DNA from 3 places in the Granulosicoccus sp. 3-233 genome. Region 1 is predicted to be linked to each of the others. Evidence: riboswitches for the same ligand, from Rfam matches in the RefSeq annotation. Region 1 holds a riboswitch; each other region holds the start of a gene.
What was found. Region 1 has a riboswitch for thiamine pyrophosphate ahead of ACUNV4_RS21400 (sodium:solute symporter family transporter). Riboswitches for the same ligand answer to the same signal wherever they lie in the genome.

Region 1 (4,151 bases):
TATTCTCATCATCCTGGCCTACACACCCTGGTTGAACCGACATCCTGTGCTGTGCCTGATGGCTCCGGGCATCGGTTTCGGTCCGTTGATCGTCATGGGAACGCATGTGGTGCTCACTGGCGAGTACTCGATCCAGGCAGGGATTGCCTCATTGGTGCCGTTTTTTCTTTCCAACAACCTCCTGCTGCTCAACCAGTTTCCTGATATCGCTGCGGACAGAAGTGTCGGTCGGCGACATTTTCCCATTGTCTACGGCGAACGCAAGGGCATCCTGTTGTATGGCAATACCGTCATGGCCACTTGTGGGGTCATTGTCCTGGGCATTCTGACGGGAATATTTCCCGAGTTGAGTATCGTGTGCTTCTTTCCGATGGGGATCGCGGTCATGGTGTTCTTCGGTATTGCCAGGCACGGAACATCGTTGGGCAGATTGTTGCCGTACCTGGGGATGAACGTCTGGGCAACGGTCATGACGTCGGTATTTCTGGGCTTCAGCATCATCCATGGCTGACGAATACGCATGAACCATGGCTGTTGCGCATGCTGATGTGCTTCACCGCCGAGGTCACCGTGGAGTCGTTCCCGAATCATGAGGCTGGCAATTCTTTATCCTTCCAGTTTTCGCACTCGCTGCGCCAGCGAAGTGAAATCGAAGAGCGAATTTACGGGTAGACGCAATAACAGCAGCGATACCGCCACCGGCAGCAGTGATGCCAACAGGAACGATTCCAGCAGATTCGTGACAGGTGCCCCGGGCAGTGGGAAAACCACCAGCCCGGCCACCAGACCACAGAACGTACTGAGCGCTGCATTGGTGCTTTGATAGCGAGCATTGAACAAACCGAAAAATACCGGAAACGCCGCTGCGCAGCAAAGCAGGTCTGCCAATAGAAACAGATACAGCACACTGTAGCCCTGAGCGGCTACGAGCAACACCGGCAAGGACAGCAGCAGGATCAGCCAGCGCGACCAGGACAGCAGGGTCTGATTGTTCATCTGAGGCAACAAGCGGTGCAGGTCGACTACCATGATGCTGGTCAGCCCGCTGATGGTGGAATCTGCGCTGCTCATGATCAGGGCCAGCCCGAATGGCAGCAGGCCAATGGCGAACCACAGAGGCACATCCGCCAGCAGAACGCTGAACAGGGCGACAGACCCATCACCGGGCAAGTCCAGGCCCACGAAAGCAAGGCCGAACAGGCCCATGATAAAGATGATGGGAAAGCTCAGCAGGCCGCTGAGAATGAAGCCGTTGCGAATGACACGGTTGTCGCGCGCTGCAAAGACTCTTTGCCAGGTGCCTTGATAGAAAAGTCCGGTGAGAACGACTGCGATGAAAAACGTCAGTCCGGATTTCAGGCCGTTGATATCCAGTGGGTTGAGTAGTTGCGGTGCTGTTGTCCGCAGGCCTTGCAAAGCAGGGGTCAGTCCATTGCTGGCTTGCCAACCGAAGCCGATCAGCAAGGCCAGAAAGGGCAGTATGACAAGCAATTGAAGACGGTCGGTGAAGATGGTTACCCGAAGCCCGCCATACAGGGTGTACAGCAGTGTTGCACCCATGACGATGCTGGCCGTCAGCCACAGGGGTACCGGTGCCAGCAGGGCAACCATCCTGGCAATGGCGGTCAGCCCTGCGCTCAGACTGATGAAGAGATAGAAGACCATGATGACCAAAACGAAGCCATACATCACCCGTCCGTAGCGAGCGAGTACAAACTCGGTCAGGGTATGGCCTTCGGGCATCAGAACACGGATACGGCAGCCCAGTGGGATCATGATCAGCCGTGGCGCCAGAGCCCCCAGAGCATAGCCGGTGATGGCGCCTATACCTCCCCAGGTGGCAGCCTGCGCCGGGCCGAACAGAATCCATGTGCCCAGGGTCGTGGCCAGCAACGTCAGCAGTGTGGCAGCGCTGCTCTGGCTGTTGCGAGCCACCAGATAGTCGTCCAGTCTGTCCTGTTTGCGATGGGCATAGAGCAAGCCTGGTACGGCGAACAGTGCCGCGAATACAAGCAGCCATATGAGGGCTGTGGAGGTGCTGAACATGGTTGTCTTCCTTGTCTTGAGCGGCGCTGACGTTTCGCCACAGGTGGCGGGCATCCGGCAAGGCAGGGAGACGGGAAAGAGGCTGGAGGCATGCATGGTGCAGCCTTGTTCCTTCCCTTCGCCAGCATTATCCGGATCAGGTTCAAAGGGTTGCCACACACACAGTGTGGTGTCTCAGCCGCTTTCCACGGCACCCCCAGGAGTGAGCGCAGAATAGGAAGTTCAAGTCCACTTGTCAACGATTATCAATTGACGCTACATCTTTCCTCAGTTGTTGTGCTATGGTTTTCGCTCGACACGGGGTGTCCTGATTTGCAGGGCTGAGAAAAAACCCGTTGAACCTGATCCAGTTCATACTGGCGAAGGGATGTCAGTCGCTGGCTCTGCCGCCACACCTGTGCATTCATGCCTTCGCCTCAATCCTGAGGTTTACATGCAGCAGTCTCTCCGTCTTGATCAACAACTGGTTCTGGTTACCGGTGGTGCCCGTGGCCTGGGTGAACACCTGGTAGCTGCCTTTCTCCGAGAAGGTGCCAGAGTTGTTATAAACTATCATCGCAGTTCTGATGCGGCCAGGCGCCTGGCAGAAAGATTCCCGGAGCATGCGCTCGCCGTACAGGCTGATGTATGCGAGCGAGCCGCAGTACAGGCGATGTTCGATCAGGCCCGACAGCATTTCGGCACACCGGTGACAACTGTCATCAACAATGCCTTGCCTGACTTCACATTCAACGGCGATGCACGTCCGAACGTGGATCAGCTGACCTGGGAAAACATGAACCAGCAATTCTCGGGAGTTGTCGGCGGTGCCATTAACACGACTCAGTCAGCACTGGCGGGCATGCGCGAGGCAGGTTTTGGTCGTATCGTGAACGTCGGAACCAATCTGTTCCAGAATCCCGTAGTGCCGTATCACGACTACACCGCTGGCAAGGCAGCCTTGTTGTCACTGACTCGCACGCTGTCGCAGGATCTGGGGCCCGACAACATCACCGTGAACATGGTGTCGGGCGGTCTGTTGCGTACCACGGATGCCTCGGCAGCAACCCCGGAGGCCGTGTTCGACTTCATTGCGGCGAGCACGCCCCTGCGGCGAGTGACCACACCGGCGGAATTCGCTGATGCCACCTTGTTCTTCGCCTCGTCCTGGGCGCGTTCGGTGACCGGGCAGAACCTGGTCGTGGATGGTGGTCTGGTGAAGGGCTGATGAGCACCGGGCGAACGCATACGCGGACGATGCATATCAATCTGTTCCTGATGGGCTGCGGCCATCACCGGGCCGCCTGGCGACATCCACAGTCCTCGGTAGAGCAATTGGGTGATATTCGCTATTACGAAGCTCTCGCGCAAGTGGCCGAACGCGGCAAGCTGGATGCCGTTTTCTTCGCCGACAGCGGGGCGGCGGGTAATGTGTCGGACGGCAGCTGGTGGTATCTGGAGCCACTGACTGCCATCGCCGCGATGAGTCGGGCGACTCATCGCATCGGCTTCATCAGCACCGTGTCCAGCACCTTCTACACGCCATTTCATGCCGCTCGCCTGCTGGCGTCGCTGGATCATATCTCCGGTGGCAGAATTGGCTGGAACGTGGTTACGTCGATGTTTGACGCTGAAGCCCGCAACCATGGTTACCGGAAAATGCCGGATCATGACGAGCGTTACCGACGCGCCGAGGAGTTCGTGCAGGCGGTGTCAGACCTGTGGGATTCCTGGGATGATGACGCCTTGCTGTTTGATCGTCAGGGGCATTATGCCGACCCCGGGAAGGTGCGTGCCATCAATCATCAGGGAGAATTCTTTCACGTTGATGGTCCGTTGAACGTACCGCGCCCATTGCAAGGGCATCCGGTACTGTTTCAGGCTGGTGCCTCGGAACAGGGTAGGGCACTGGCGGCCAGCCGTGCAGAAGCAATCTATGCGGTGGCCTATGATCTGCCTGCAGCGCAAAGCTATTATCGGGATATCAAGCGACGGGTGAAAGCTGCCGGCCGCAAGGTGGATGTGCCGATCATGCCAGGGCTGGTTACCTACGTGGCAGCAACCGAGGAAGAGGCCAAAGCCAAACAACGTGAACTGGATGAATTGCTGCCTGCCGACGCATCGTT
Region 2 (4,151 bases), 200 kb from region 1:
CCTGCCACGCTCGACAGTCAGGGGGCAGGACCCGTAACCATCGTAGGACGCCACGGGAGACCTGCCAGCGATATCGGCAATGACATTGGCCGCCACGACCGGTGCCTGCTTGCGAGCAGCGGCGGCCGTCTTCGCATTGGGTGCATTCATGACATCGCCCAATGCCCAGATATTCTCATGGCTCCTGTGACGCAGAGTCGACTGCTCGACATCCACCCAGCCGGCCGCATCAGCCAACGGCGAGGCACTGATGAATTCCGGAGCACATTGAGGGGGACAGACATGCATCATGTCGAATTCCACTTCCACTCGTCTGACGGGCTTGTCGGCGTCGCTCACGTCGAACCAGGCCTTTCCCGCATCGCCATCCACTGCCACCAGATTGTGAAAGAAATTCAGTGACGCACGGTACCGTTCAACGTATTCCTGCAGTGCCGGCACATAGTCCTTGACCCCGAACAGTACTCCACCGGCATTGTTGAAATCGATATCGATATCCTGCAGAACGCCAGTGCGATTCCAGTGATCTGCCGACAGGTACATCGCCTTCTGTGGCGCACCGGCGCACTTGATCGGCATGGGAGGCTGTGTGAACACCGCCTTGCCTGACGTCATCGACTGTACCAGCGACCAGGTATAGGGAGCCAGATCGTAGCGGTAATTGGAGGTCACGCCATTGCGTCCCAGGGTCTCTGTCAGCCCTTCCACCCGGTGCCAGTCGAGTTTGAGACCTGGACAGACGATGAGCCGCTTGTACCGGATGACTCGACAGCCTTCAAGTATGATCGAATCGTTCGCCGGCTCGAAGGCCGTGACTGCTGTCTTGAGCCATTGCACACCAGGGGGTATCAGCGACCCCATGGTTCTGACGGTTTTCTCCGGTTCGAATATCCCGCCTCCCACCATGGTCCATCCGGGCTGGTAGTAATGAATATCGGCAGGGTCGATCAAGGCAAGCTGCAGATCCGCCTGGCGCTTGAGCAGACTGGATGCCACGGCGATACCGGCGGCACCCGCCCCGACAATCACGACATCAAAAGAACCATCAGCCTTGTCGGTTGGTGTGACCCCTCCATTGGCCAGTCGCCGGACGACGCCTGACAGGTCAAAGCCGGCACTTCTGGCGGCGGCCAGAATCTCCGGCACCGGTCGCGTACGGGCCTGGCCCAGAGACCACAAGGTGGCAGAGCGTGTACCGCTGCGGCAATAGGCCATTGCAGGCTTCGGCATTTCCTGCATTGCCCGCGCGAAGCTGTCGACGTCTTCATTGCTTACCTGGCCAGGAACGACGGGCAGATATCGCATTTCCAGACCGTGTCTGGCTGCCTCGGCCTGTATTTCAGCAAAAGTGGGCTGATCAGCCGCTTCTCCGTCAGGCCGATTGCAGATGATCGACCGGAATCCCAATTCACGCAGCCGGGCAATATCGTCGATCTGCAACTGCTTGCTCAGGGAGAGAGTGTCTGAAATGTTCTTGACGTCCATGGGCGGTGTTTCCCGGGGTTGTTGTCAGTGATTGTTGAGCATCGCGCCGCTATTCTCTCGGCATGAACCGATGTTCCTGGCCGGCGCCACTACCGCATGCACGCCCGATTCCGATCCCGGCCGGCCACTGGTGATCGGGAGAATAGACCTGATTTCTCAAGGGGTCGGTGACAATGTCACCGTCACCATCGACCTGGCCAGGGCACACCAGCCGTGCAGGCGTTCCCCAGTGCCTCTGCCCAGGGTTCAGGGTTCAGGGTTCAGGGTTCAGGGTTCAGGGTTCAGGGTTCAGGGTTCAGGATTCACGGATTCACGGATTCACGGGTTCACGGGTTCACGGGTTCACGGGTTCACGGGTTCACGGGTTCACGGGTTCACGGGTCACGGGTCACGGATCAGAGGTCAGTGGTCAGGCGCCCATGACCAACAGGATATTCACGGAGATTACTGCAAGAGTGTGGAACCGTCATGGCCGGGCGATGACGGCCAGTACCGAGAATTTTCAGGAAGAGCATCTGGTCAAGTGGATTGACGCGTGATACTCTCTCGCACACTTGACGGGGTGCTGGACGACTACAGAGGTGGGCGTTCGGCTGAGATGATGCATCTGATTGCACGATCCCGCTGAACCTGATGCGGATAATGCCGACGAAGGGATTCAAGTCACGGGAATCCGAGTCATTCCCTTGCATGGGTCCAGTTCCTCCCGGCGTCTCCGGTGGAGCTGAACATGAATCCTGGCAATACGACAATCTCTCACCCCGCTACAGTACGGGGCGTACCGGCTGCGATGACCATCGCCGGCTCGGATTCAGGCGGTGGCGCCGGCGTTCAGGCGGACCTGAAAGCCTTCAGCGCGCTGGGCGTCTACGGAGCCTCGACCATCACGGCGCTGACGGCACAGAACACGCGAGCGGTGAATGCCATCCACGAAGTGCCCGCCGAATTCGTTCGCCAGCAAATGGAAACCGTGCTGTCCGATATCCGCATCGACGCCATCAAGATAGGCATGCTGGCCAATGTCGACATCATCCGCACCATCAGTGAAGTCCTCGAGCAGCACCCCGCGATTCCTGTTGTTCTCGACCCGGTCATGGTCGCCAAGAGCGGAGACTCCCTGCTGCACACTGAAGCCATCGATGCCCTGCGTCACTACCTGTTTCCGCGGGCGACGCTGATTACCCCCAATCTGCCCGAAGCAGCCTTGCTACTGGGCAACGGCAAGGAGGCCGGGGATCTGGCGGATATGGAGGCTCAGGCGGCCAGACTCGCAGAAATGGGTAGCGCCTGTGTACTGCTCAAGGGTGGGCACCTGAATTCCACTGACTGTACCGATCTGCTGTTGCAGAACGGCCAGCTGCAGCGGTTCACGCAGCCCCGCATCCAGACCGGCAACACCCACGGTACCGGCTGTACCCTGTCCTCGGCCATCGCCGCTGAACTGGCCAGGGGAGCGTCCGTATCCGATGCCGTACAGGCCGCTGAAATCTACGTGCATGCAGCCATCATCCGTGCCGACGAGCTGCAAATCGGTTCCGGACACGGGCCGGTCCACCACTTTCATGCCCTCTGGCCGCAAACGTGAGTCATTCACCCGGCATCGCGCTGAACAAGGTCAGTCTGAACCTGGGGAGTCATCCGATCTTCCAGGATCTGTCACTGCACCTGGAGGCTGGCAAGTGGCACAGTCTGCTTGGCCGCAGTGGCATCGGCAAGACCAGCCTGCTCAGGATCATCGCCGGCTTGCAGCAGCCGGATGAGGGCAGCGTACTGACGGATGCCGGCAAGCCGGTATCCAGCCGTATTGCCTACATGGCGCAGGACGATGGGCTGCTGCCGTGGTTGACAGCGCGACAGAACATTCAGCTGGGACCAAGGCTGCGTGGTGAACGCCTGCAGGACACTGATCATCGTGTCAGCGAGCTGCTCGAACGTGTCGGCCTGTCGTCGTGGGCAGACGCCCTGCCGGCAGTACTCTCCGGGGGCATGCGCCAGCGCGTGGCCCTGGCGCGCACCCTGCTCGAACATCGTGACATCGTACTGATGGATGAACCCTTCAGTCGTCTGGATGCCATCACCCGCGACGAACTGCAGAGCCTCTCCTTCGAGCTCCTCAGCGGGCACACCGTCCTGCTGGTAACACACGATCCGATGGAGGCCCTGAGGCTATCGCATGCACTGCATGTACTCGAGCCGGGGTCTCCCACCCGCGTGCAATCGATGCCGCTGCGCACGCAACCACCACGGCAGCTGGATCATGAGGAAATCGCCTCACGGTTGCCGGCCGTCTGGCAATTCATGAAAAACGGTGAAAACCGACCGGTGCCCGCCTGAATGAACAGGTCAACGACACTCGGGCGTGCGCGAATTCCAGGTCTGTTCGTCAGTCTTGCGCTGATGCTGCTGGCCTGGCAACTGCTGGTCATGCTCAGTGGCATTCCCCACTTTCTGCTACCGGCACCGTTTGCAATTCTGAAGACACTGTTCAGTCAGATGCAGACACTCGGCCTGCACACCGCCATTACCGCCTTCGAGGTCATTGCCGGCCTGCTCAGTGGTTGTGTGCTCGGCATACTCAGCGCCATCCTGCTGACCACCTCCAGACGACTGCGTCGCTGGCTGCTGCCGCTGATGGTCATCAGTCAGTCGCTGCCGGTGTTCGCCCT
Region 3 (4,151 bases), on a different contig from region 1:
GCAGCAAGGCCAGTCCCAGTGTCACCGACAGAATGGCGGCGGTCAGGGAGACGGCCAGGGTGTTGCCAAGGGCCGATAGCGTCGCGGAATCGAACATGACACTCAGCGTCTTGCCATTGATTGCCGAGATGATCAGTGCCAGCAAGGGCAACAGCACAAAGACGATGCCGAGCATCAGTATACCGACATGAGCAATGTTCCATCCCGCGCCAGGCCAGAGGCCTTCTCGGACATCGTTCCGGTATGCGCCGGTGCTGCCTTTGACCGGGCTTGCATAAATGTCGAAACCCATGCTGCCGTCGTGGCGCAGCAGGGTGCTCATGGCCATCAGTGACAGACAGATGAGTAGCTGAATGCAGGCCAGAGCCACTGCCGTGCTTATGTCGAAATCGAATCTCAAGGCCTGGTAGATGGCAACTTCGATGGTTGTGGATCGTGGGCCACCGCCCAGTGTCATGACAATGGCAAAACTGGTGAAACACAAAGTGAAGATCAACAGTGCCAGAGCCGGTAGCTGGTGTTTCATGCGGTGCCATTCGATATGTCGAAAGATGGCCCAGGGCGTCATGCCCAGTTGTCGACACAGGCGCCAGTTGTCAGCGGGAATACTCTCCAGGGCGTTCAGGAGAATACGGGCGGCCAAGGGCATATTGAAGAACACGTGGGCAATCAGAATACCGGGCAATCCGTAGAACGCCAGTGGCTCGTTGCCCATCATTGCCAGCAGCTCGCTCAGCCAACCAGTTCGGCCGAATACAGCAACGATGCCGTAAATGGCAACGATAGTGGGTATGACCAGTGACAGGCTGAACAGGGAGACGATCAGGGAGCGACCGGGGAATGCGGGCTTGTGAGACAGCGCGAGTGCCACCGGGATGGCGGTGATCAACGCCAGTATCGTCGAAGCGAGCGCCTGATAAAGGCTGAAACGAATCACGCGCTGCAAATAGGTATCGTTCACCACAGCGTGCCAGTCGATGCTGCCTGCTTCTGCAAGCATGGCGCCCAGTGGCAGCAGTGTCATGGCGGCAATGAGGAACAGTGCTACCACGCCACTGGCCCACCAGGGCCAGCGTATCGACATGATCAGTTTCCGGTGGAAGCTTCAAGCCATTCGTCGATCCACGACTTGCGTCCATCGCGTACTTCTTCCGGAGTGAATTGCAAGGTCCGTGTCGGTGAAATCAATTTCTCGAAGGATGCTGGCAGCTGTTCTTCCAGGTCCGCAACGGGGTACATGACATTGCCGAGCGGGATGCTGGTCTGGGCTTCCTGACTGACCAGGTAGTTCAGGAACTCCCGACCCAATGCCTGTCGAGGAGACTGGGCCAGCAACGCGGCGACCTCGACTTGCAGATAGTGTCCGTCGCTGAATGCGGCAGCCTGGTAGCGGTCGGTTTCGTCGATCTCCATATGATAGGCCGGTGAGGTGCTGTAGCTGAGCACCATCGGTGCTTCGCCATTGAGGAACAGCGAAAAGTAGGCTTCACTCCAGCCCTTGGTGACGGTCAGGATGTGCGGTTGCAGAGCCTGCCACTTTTCGGCGGCCTTGTCGCCATACACCGACTTCATCCACAGCAGCAGTCCCAGGCCCGGAGTGCTGGTTCTCGGGTCCTGGATGATGATCTTCAGGTCCTCGGGCGCGGCAATGAGTTCATCCAGGCTGGCTGGTGGTTCAGGCAGGGCTTCAGTGTCGTAGACGAAGGCAAAGTAGCCGTAATCGAATGGCACGAAGATATCGGAAGTCCATGTCATGGGCAATTCCAGCGCGCTGGTGTCGACACCGGATGTTGCCAACAGTCCGGTGTCTTCGGCAATCGCCATCAGATTGGTGTCAAGACCCAGCACGACATCCGCCGGACTGGACTTGCCCTCGAGCTGAACGCGATTGAGAATGCCGGCAGAGCTGTCCAGGGCGACGAAGTCGATGGTGCAGTCGCCGCATTGAGCTTCGAAACCGGCCTTGATGGCGGGCCCTGGTCCCCATTCGGCAGTGAAGGACTCGTAGGTGTAGACGGTCAGCTTGCGCGGTTCATCGGCGGCATTGGCAAGCGTCAGGGGCAGGGTGGTGCTGACCAGCAGTACGGTGGAGAGCAGGTATCGGCGGGGCTGTGTGGCGAACGGATTCATACGCATGGGTTTGTGTACGCTTGTCATGCTCATCGTGGACAGAAGAGTCGGGGATGATGACCTGGCGAAGGTACAGCAACTCAATTCCTACGCCGGTGCTAGCCGGTTCAGGTTCTGCGGGTTGTCCCGGCTGACGTTCAAGCCGGACTCTCAGCCTTGCGGCACCCCGTTGAGTCATCACGTGTGGTCCTGTGGACCGCGCTCAGTTTCTCGTATAAGAGGCATGGTTGCAAGCAGGCTGTTGCCGAGGGAAGCCATCGTGCCCACAGGAGCTATCGTGCATAGGGTCGAGGAGAGCCATCGTGCGTCGTGTTGAAGCGCTTGTAGCTCCACAGGTACTGCTCAGGGCACAATGCGATGCACCGTTCGACACCGCTGTTGAGAGCAGTGGCGGCCTGTTCTGCATCGCTACTGGACACCGCCTCATCGGCGGGCAGGATGTGGAGTCGCCAGCCCTTGCCTCTGGGCAGGCGCTCCGCCACACAGTAGAGTACGGTAGCACCGCTGCGCCGCGCCAGGCCGGACAGCAGGGTCATGGTCAGAGCCGGCTTGCCGAAGAAAGGGGCAAAGACTCCATTGGCCTGGTCGGGTTCCTGGTCGGGCAGAATACCGACATTGCCGCCCGACTTGAGGATCTTGAAGCCACGTCTGATACCACCGGCATCAAGAGAGGCCGGGTGTCCTCGCAGGTGCGCCCGCCAGCGTATGAGTTCGCTGTCAAGCCGGGAATTGCGCGGACTGCGGTAGAAGTAGGTGAATGGTTCGTCGCTCGACAAGGGGGCTGAGCAAACTTCCCAGTTGCCCAGGTGAGGGGAGACGAACAGGCACCCCTTGCCGGATTTCCGGGCCTCGAGCATCAGCTCTTCGCCATTGATGTCGATTATCAGCTGTTCGGTCTGAGCGATGGGCCGGTGCCAGATCCAGGCGCATTCGGTCAGCTGCTTGCCGGTTTCCATCAGACTGAGGCGGCTCAGACGGCGACGCTGTGCCTCGTTCATGTCCGGGTAGCACATGTCGAGATTCACATCGGTGATACGGCGCAATTTGCCGTTGAGCGCCCAGACGCACAGTCCGAGAGTGGCCCCGATTGTCTGATTCATGCGCAGTGGAAGCCAGCTGAGGATTCTGGCGAGAAGGCGAGTGAGCTGCACGGACATCGGGAAACCGGTTGTGACGAATCTCTAGTTTAGCGTGTGTAACTGTGCGAGCTTAATCGTTAGAATCTTCTCCGGGCAATGTTCTGCCTGCCACAGATTCTTCCGATGAGCGATAACGCTGATTCCATTGACACCATTTCACCCACGGAAGCGTGGTCTCTGATGCAAACGGACCCGGGTGTGACGCTGATCGACGTTCGATCCGATATGGAATTCCTGATGATCGGTCATCCGAGGGGAGCGGTGAATGTGCCCTGGATCGATGCGCCGGACTGGGTGGTGAACGAGCATTTCGTGGCCAATGTCAGAAAGGCCCTGTTGGGCAAGGTGTCGGCCAAGGGGCGTTCTTCCTCACCGCTGTTGCTGATCTGTCGCAGTGGCAATCGGTCGCACGATGCGGCAGAGGTGCTGCTGCGAGAAGGTCTGGCCGACGTCAGGATCATCGCTTGCGGGTTCGAGGGGCCGCTGGATGACGAGCATCACCGGAATACGGTGGCTGGTTGGCGCTTCGAAGGCTTGCCGTGGGAGCAGTGCTAGGGGAGCGCTTGACCGCTGCGCATCGACCCAAAACACCCGGCCATCCGGTGGCCGGGCTGAACCATCCTGGCTCCTCAGGTTGATGTGGTCATCAAACGTGCAATTCATCCAATGAATCGAACTTCCTTGTTGAAATACATCCTCCGTGATACTTCCCTGTGTGTGGTGTTCCTGACCACAAATTCATTATCGGCGCATCGACGCGGAACTGCTATCGGAAGTTCCGTCTTTTTGCGTCAGAAAATTCCGATATTTGGGTAGGAATTTTCCTAGTTTGCATTAAAACGTGTCCTGTTACCGAGTTTCGTCTATCTAGTGATCGCTCTT

Region 2: another riboswitch for thiamine pyrophosphate. It lies ahead of thiD (bifunctional hydroxymethylpyrimidine kinase/phosphomethylpyrimidine kinase); the one in region 1 lies ahead of ACUNV4_RS21400 (sodium:solute symporter family transporter).
Region 3: another riboswitch for thiamine pyrophosphate. It lies ahead of thiB (thiamine ABC transporter substrate binding subunit); the one in region 1 lies ahead of ACUNV4_RS21400 (sodium:solute symporter family transporter).

What each region holds. Positions count from the first base shown of each region.
Region 1 covers NZ_JBQYLE010000009.1:83,800-87,950, reverse strand. Annotated here, with positions in the region: gene ACUNV4_RS21405 (prenyltransferase) at 1-511, shown strand, start outside; gene ACUNV4_RS21400 (sodium:solute symporter family transporter) at 607-2,046, opposite strand; TPP riboswitch at 2,143-2,254, opposite strand; TPP riboswitch at 2,335-2,431, shown strand; gene ACUNV4_RS21395 (3-oxoacyl-ACP reductase) at 2,480-3,253, shown strand; gene ACUNV4_RS21390 (LLM class flavin-dependent oxidoreductase) at 3,283-4,151, shown strand, end outside.
Region 2 covers NZ_JBQYLE010000009.1:288,601-292,751, forward strand. Annotated here, with positions in the region: gene ACUNV4_RS22240 (TIGR01244 family sulfur transferase) at 1-1,485, opposite strand, end outside; TPP riboswitch at 2,034-2,160, shown strand; gene thiD (bifunctional hydroxymethylpyrimidine kinase/phosphomethylpyrimidine kinase) at 2,216-3,070, shown strand; gene ACUNV4_RS22250 (ABC transporter ATP-binding protein) at 3,067-3,819, shown strand; gene ACUNV4_RS22255 (ABC transporter permease) at 3,820-4,151, shown strand, end outside.
Region 3 covers NZ_JBQYLE010000004.1:367,372-371,522, reverse strand. Annotated here, with positions in the region: gene thiP (thiamine/thiamine pyrophosphate ABC transporter permease) at 1-1,084, opposite strand, end outside; gene thiB (thiamine ABC transporter substrate binding subunit) at 1,087-2,136, opposite strand; TPP riboswitch at 2,198-2,309, opposite strand; gene ACUNV4_RS13555 (lysophospholipid acyltransferase family protein) at 2,403-3,287, opposite strand; gene ACUNV4_RS13550 (rhodanese-like domain-containing protein) at 3,393-3,824, shown strand; gene dtd (D-aminoacyl-tRNA deacylase) at 4,140-4,151, shown strand, end outside.